DNA from 3 places in the Stenotrophomonas sp. 71799_Sma genome. Region 2 is predicted to be linked to each of the others. Evidence: predicted binding sites of a transcription regulator. Region 2 holds the regulator's gene; each other region holds the start of a gene.

Region 1 (2,266 bases), 2.3 Mb from region 2:
CCCCGAAGCGGGTCGACACACCGCCTGCAGTTCCCCCGAACCTACGCATCATTCCAATCCATGAAAGAGCCTTGAAGCAAGGCTTGGCATTCATAGCACAGGAAGGCAGTCATCGGAGTCCAACTCCAGGACTGAGGCCAGAGGGACCATTCTGAATTGGACCAGGCCCTCGGCTATAAACCTCGCGAGGGATTGAACGGCTACTGGAAGCGCATGATTGCCCGCCATGGGCTGGTACTACTGAAGCAGCCGATCAGCGGCCCGCATTACCAACAGCCATGCCGGTCAAACGAAAAGCCCCGACCAACGCCGGGGCTTTTCATCAGAACGGGGGCCGGAAAAAGGAACCGAACCAAAGATCTATGCCTTACGCGGTGAACAGCGCCTTCATCTTCTTCAGCGCGTTCGCCTCAACCTGGCGGATGCGCTCGGCCGACACGCCGTACTCGTCGGCCAGTTCCTGCAGCGTCACCTTGCTGTCGGCATCCAGCCAGCGGCGGCGGATGATGTCGCGCGAGCGGGCGTCCAGCTCGGCGAGGCCTTCGCGCAGCAGCTGCATCTGGTTGTCTTCGCTGTCTGCACGTTCGTAGGCCATCGACGGGTCTTCGTCGTTGGCAACCAGGTACGCGGCCGGCGACGGCGGCGCGTGTTCGTTGTCCTCGTCGGTCGGCGCATCGAAACCGATATCGCGACCGGACAGGCGCGACTCCATTTCCATGACCTCGCGCTCGGACACGTTCAGGTCCTTCGCCACCGCGCTGACCTCAGCCGCGTTCATCCAGCCCAGGCGCGTCTTCGACTTGCGCAGGTTGAAGAACAGCTTACGCTGCGCCTTGGTGGTGGCGACCTTCACGATGCGCCAGTTCTTCAGGATGAACTCGTGCATCTCGGCACGGATCCAGTGCACGGCAAAGGAGACCAGGCGCACGCCCATGTCCGGGTCGAAGCGCTTGACCGCCTTCATCAGGCCGATGTTGCCTTCCTGGATCAGGTCGCCCAGCGCAAGGCCGTAGCCGTTGTAGCCGCGGGCCACGTGCACGACGAAGCGCAGGTGCGAATGCACCAGCTCGCGGGCGGCGTCAAGATCGTTGCCGTCGCGGAAGCGACGGGCCAGGTCCTGTTCGTCATCGACCGACAGCACCGGGATCTGGTGCACGGCACCGATGTAGGCGTCCAGCGAACCGAGCGCACTGGGAATCGGGAGATTGTTTGCCACAAGGGCAGTAGAGGTGTTCTGGCTCATAGGCACCCATCTTAGCAGTCCGGCATTTGGACTGCTAAAGGAGGAAAAAGTTCCAGCATCCTATTGATGCAACACTGGTCCCAAACAGAGCCCTACCGTAGCGCGATTTGATGACAGTGGCGAGCACGCTTTTCGGGATTCACAATCCCTTGGAATTCAATCAATTACCTGCTGGAATCCGGCTGATTCCGGTCAAGCGGAGCTGAACGGGCCGTCCGCAGAGCCCATTCAGGCCCGGAAACGTTGCCCGGCGTTCAGCCCCGGTCACCCGCCGGCGGTCAGAGCGCCGAACGCGGCGGCAGCGACCAGTCGATCGGGGCCTGGCCGCGGCGCTGCAGGTACTCGTTGGCCATCGAGAAATGCTGGCAGCCCAGGAAGCCGCGGTGGGCCGACAGCGGCGACGGGTGCGGCGACTTCAGCACACGGTGGCGGCGGGTGTCGATGACCTTGCCCTTCTTCTGCGCGTACGCGCCCCAGAGCATGAACACCAGGCCGTCGCGTTCGCGGTTGAGCACATCCACCACGTGGTCGGTGAAACCTTCCCAGCCACGCCCTTGGTGGGCACCGGCCTGGCCCTCTTCCACCGTCAGCACGGCATTGAGCAGCAGCACACCGCGCTGCGCCCACGGGATCAGGCAGCCATGGTCCGGACGCGGGATACCGAGATCGCTCTCGATCTCCTTGTAGATGTTCAGCAGCGACGGCGGCACCGGCACTCCGGGCGCCACCGAGAAGCTCAGCCCATGCGCCTGACCGCGGCCGTGGTACGGGTCCTGGCCGAGGATCACCACCTTCACCTGCTCGAACGGCGTGGCATCGAACGCAGCGAAGATCTGCGGGCCGGGCGGGAACACCGCCGCACCGCTGGCCTTGCGCTGGCGCAGGAAGCTGGACAGCTCGCGCATCTGCGGCTGCATCAGGTAATCGCCGACATGCTGCTTCCAGCTCGGCTCGAGCTGGATCGTCGGGGTGCCGGCTACTTCATCAATCATCACGCCACTTCATCGAATCAGGGGTCCATCG
Region 2 (2,266 bases):
ACTGACGTCGCCCTGTTGCGACAGCGCCAGCGATTCATCGACCAATGCCTGCCAGGCCGCGGCGGCGCGTCGCACCTGGCGGCGTTCGTTCTCGTTGCGCGCATAGGCGTCGAGCAGGGCCAGCTGCGACGGGCGCGTCAGCAGGGCCTGCTGTTCGTGCTGTCCGTGGATCTCCACCAGCAGCGAGGCCAGGTCGCCCAGTTGCGCCAGAGTCACCGGGCGGCCGTTGATCCAGGCCCGCGAACCGCCATCGGCGCGGATGACCCGGCGCAGCTGGCACTGCTCCTCGTCGTCCAGCTCGTTGTCGGCCAGCCACTGGCGTGCAGCCTGCAGCTGCTCCAGCGCAAACTCGGCCGAAAGCTCGGCGCGCGCGGCGCCGTGGCGGACCACGCCGCTGTCGGCGCGCAGGCCGGACAGGAAGCCCAGCGCGTCGACCATCAGCGACTTGCCGGCGCCGGTCTCGCCTGAAACCACGGTCATGCCTGGCCCGAACTCCAGTTCGGTGGCGCGGACGACGGCGAAATCCTTGATCGAAAGATGTCTGAGCATGGGTAAGGGGGTATCAGCAGCCGCGCAACGCTAGCACGCGGGCGAGGGAGGTCCAATGACTTGCCAAGGTGATGCGCCGCCATTATCTAGTGTCCGTGTCTCACAGGTTGATTCCATGCACGGTTCTCCCGACCAGCTTGCCCCGCGTGCGCGCCATCTGCTGCGCACGCTGATCGCGCGTTACATCCAGGACGGCGAGCCGGTCGGCTCGCAGACGCTGGCGCGCGTGGCCGGGCTGGAGGTCAGTCCGGCCACCATCCGCAACATCCTGGGTGACCTGGAAGACCTGGGGCTGCTGGCCTCGCCGCACACCTCCGCCGGGCGCGTCCCGACCGCGCATGGCTACCGCGTGTTCGTCGACAGCCTGCTGCAGATGCAGCCGCCGGGCGAAGGCGAGCTGGCCCGGTTGCGCCAGGAACTGGCTGGCGGCGGCAGCACCCAGGCCCTGCTCGGCAGCGCCTCGGAGCTGTTGTCGGCGATGAGCCACTTCGTCGGCGTGGTCAGCGCGCCGCGACGCGAGCAGTTCGCCTTCCGCCAGATCGACTTCGTGGCGCTGGACGGGCGCCGGGTGCTGGCGATCCTGGTGTTTGCCGACAACGAGGTGCAGAACCGCGTCATCGAGACCCGGCAGGAGTTCGCGCCGGGCCAGCTGGAGCAGGTCGCGAACTACCTCAATGCCCATTTCGCCGGCCTGCCGATGGCCGAGATCCGCACCCGACTGCTGCTGGAACTGCGCGATGCCCGCTCCGAGCTGGAACAGCTGCTGGCGCACAGCATCGAGCTGGCCGAGCAGGCCCTGCAGCCGGCGGCCGACGACATGCTGGTGGCCGGCCAGACTCGCCTGATGGGGGTGCAGGACCTGTCCGACCTGGAGCGCCTGCGCGAGCTGTTCGAGCTGTTCTCCAGCAAGCGGGAGATCCTGCAGCTGCTGGAGCGGACCATCCAGGCGCCCGGCGTGCGCATCTTCATCGGCGAGGAGACCGGGATGATGCCGCTGCAGGGCGTCTCGCTGGTCACTGCCCCTTACACGGCCAATGGCCAGGTGCTGGGCGTGCTGGGGGTGATCGGCCCCAAGCGGATGGCCTACGACCGCGTGATCCCGCTGGTCCAGGCTACCGCCGATGTACTGGGCGCGGCGTTTTCGCCAGCCGGCCGCCCGCCGGGAACATCCGACGCTTGAAACGCAGCATCCCGCCCACACTAGGGTGGGTGGAGGCGGAGATTGACCGCCAGGGACCCAGACATGAACCACGAACAGCCAGATATCGAATCCCAGCAGAGTGCCGCCGATGCGGCCGCCACCGCCGGCGTCAACGACGAAGTCGAGCGCCTGCGCGCCGAAATCGAACAGGTCAAGGCCGATGCCCTGCGTGAGCGCGCCGACCTGGAGAACCAGCGCAAGCGCGTTGCCCGTGACATCGAACAGGCCCGCAAGTTCGCCAACGAGAAGCTGCTGGGCGATCTGCTCCCCGTGTTCGACAGCCTGGATGCCGGCCTGAAGGCCGCCGGCGACGACCCGCACCCGCTGCGCGAAGGCCTGGAGCTGACCTACAAGCAGCTGCTGAAGGTGGCCGCCGACAACGGACTGGTCCTGCTGGATCCGATCGGCCAGCCGTTCAACCCGGAACACCACCAGGCCATCAGCCAGGTGCCGACGCCGGGCGCTGCCCCGGGCAGCGTGGTGACCGTGTTCCAGAAGGGCTACCTGCTCAACGAG
Region 3 (2,266 bases), 2.3 Mb from region 2:
CGCCTTGCGACGGTCGCCGAAGCCCGGAGCCTTGACGGCCACGACCTTGACGATGCCACGGATGGTGTTGACCACCAGGGTGGCCAGCGCTTCGCCTTCGACTTCTTCGGCAACGATCAGCAGCGGCTTGCCGGCCTTGGCGACGCCTTCCAGCACCGGCAGCAGGTCACGGACGTTGGAGATCTTCTTGTCGTGCAGCAGGATGTACGGGTCATCCAGGTCAGCGGTCTGCGACTGCTGGTTGTTGATGAAGTACGGGGACAGGTAGCCGCGGTCGAACTGCATGCCCTTGACCACGTCCAGCTCGTTGTCCAGGCCCGAGCCTTCTTCAACGGTGATGACGCCTTCCTTGCCGACTTCCTTCATCGCGTCAGCGATGATCTGGCCGATCGACTCGTCCGAGTTGGCCGAGATGGTACCGACCTGGGCAATCGCCTTGTCGTCGGCGGTCGGCTTGGAGATGTTCTTCAGCTCGGAGACGGCGGCCACGACGGCCTTGTCGATACCGCGCTTCAGGTCCATCGGGTTCATGCCGGCGGCAACGGCCTTGGCGCCTTCGCGGATCAGGGCCTGGGCCAGCACGGTGGCGGTGGTGGTGCCGTCGCCCGCGTCGTCGTTGGTGCGCGAAGCAACTTCCTTCACCATCTGCGCGCCCATGTTCTCGAACTTGTCAGCCAGTTCGATTTCCTTGGCGACGGACACGCCGTCCTTGGTGATGGTCGGCGCGCCGAAGCTCTTTTCCAGAACGACGTTGCGGCCCTTCGGGCCCAGGGTGGCCTTGACGGCATTGGCGAGAACGTTGACGCCGCGCACCATGCGCGAACGGGCGTCTTCACCGAAACGAATATCCTTGGCAGCCATTGCGATTACCTCGATGTTTGCACCGGGCCGGGCCCGGCGACGAAAGGGGATGTCTTACAGAAAAGCAGGTCGCGCTGAGGCTCAGCCGATGACGGCGAGCACGTCGTCTTCGCGCAGGACCTTGTACTCGACGCCTTCGCTCTTGTACGAGCTGCCGGCGTACTGGCCGTAGATGACCTTGTCGCCGACCTTCAGCGACGGAGCGCGCACGCTGCCGTTGTCCAGCGGCTTGCCCGGGCCGACGGCCACGACTTCACCCTTGGTGGACTTTTCCTTGGCCGAATCCGGAATGACGATGCCACCGGCGGAGATTTCGTCGGCTTCGATCGGCTTGACCACAACGCGGTCGTGCAGCGGCTTGATGCTCATGAGAGACCTCTTAAGTTATTGATTGGTCTAAAAAAGTCCGGCGATGTTAGCAGTCGTACCAGACGAGTGCCAGCAACGCGCGTGAAAAAGCCCGACAAGTCGGGAGCACGACAGAGATGGAGACCTCCACAGGCCTTTCAAGGGCTGATCCCGAAATTTTTCTCGGGACCGGGAAACCTGCCTCCCTGCGTGGACGCCTGTATAGGGATGCAGTGCGGCAAGCCAAGGGGGCAAGGGGTGCTATTTAGTGATAGATGTCCCACTGTCAGATATCTGACGTTCATTTACGACAAAGTGTCACTGGATCGGCCTTAGGCTCGGCCGCGCATTCCCAATCACAAGGAGTAGTCGATGCGATTGCTGTCCCCGCTTGCCGCCGCCTGCCTGCTGGCGCTGGCCGCCGCGCCGGCCCAGGCCGAGGTCTTCATCAACGAACTGCATTACGACGACAGCACCGCCGCCGGTGACGTCGGCGAAGCCATCGAAGTGGTCGCTACCGCGGGCGAGGACCTGTCCGGCTACCGCCTCCACCTCTACAACGGCAGCAATCCTTCGGCGGCCACGGTCTACGCCAACAACCCGGTCCCGGCCGGCACCGCCGCGGGTTGCGGCAGCGCCACCCTGGCCGTGGTCAGCTACCCGACCAACGGCCTGCAGAACGGTCCGAACGACGGCATCGCCCTGGTCGATGCCAGCGGCAAGGTGGTCCAGTTCCTCAGCTACGAGGGCGCCATCACCGCCTCCGGTGGCCCTGCCGCCGGCATGACCAGCCAGAACATTCCGGTGGCCGAGACCAACAGCACGGCCCCGGGCACCTCGCTTCAGCTTACCGGCAGCGGCAGCCAGTACGCCCACTTCACCTGGGCCGAATCGGCCAAGCAGACGTTTGGCAGCTGCAACAACGGCCAGACCTTCAGCGGGGGTGGCACCCCGGGCCCGAACACGCCGCCGTCGGTGTCCACCACCACCCCGGCGCAGGGCAGCAGCACCTTCCCGGCTGCCGCCGACCTGGAAGTGGTGTTCAGCGAGACGGTGA

Evidence for each region. Region 2 encodes HrcA, which represses chaperone genes, less so after heat shock. Its sites were predicted from a motif close to TTNGCACTCNNNNNNNNNGAGTGCNAA; they were not measured.
Region 1: rpoH (RNA polymerase sigma factor RpoH) is a predicted target of HrcA. The motif match lies at 1,255-1,281, and genes of this name have one in related genera.
Region 3: ACZK4Z_RS20325 (co-chaperone GroES) is a predicted target of HrcA. The motif match lies at 1,277-1,303, and genes of this name have one in related genera.

The regions. Positions count from the first base shown of each region.
Region 1 is NZ_CM151202.1:4,435,541-4,437,806, forward strand. It holds gene ACZK4Z_RS20510 (RHS repeat domain-containing protein) at 1-94, opposite strand, end outside; gene rpoH (RNA polymerase sigma factor RpoH) at 368-1,243, opposite strand; gene ung (uracil-DNA glycosylase) at 1,522-2,235, opposite strand; gene ACZK4Z_RS20525 (response regulator) at 2,245-2,266, opposite strand, start outside.
Region 2 is NZ_CM151202.1:1,847,405-1,849,670, forward strand. It holds gene recN (DNA repair protein RecN) at 1-549, opposite strand, end outside; gene hrcA (heat-inducible transcriptional repressor HrcA) at 665-1,729, shown strand; gene grpE (nucleotide exchange factor GrpE) at 1,793-2,266, shown strand, end outside.
Region 3 is NZ_CM151202.1:4,395,624-4,397,889, forward strand. It holds gene groL (chaperonin GroEL) at 1-861, opposite strand, end outside; gene ACZK4Z_RS20325 (co-chaperone GroES) at 943-1,230, opposite strand; gene ACZK4Z_RS20330 (endonuclease) at 1,582-2,266, shown strand, end outside.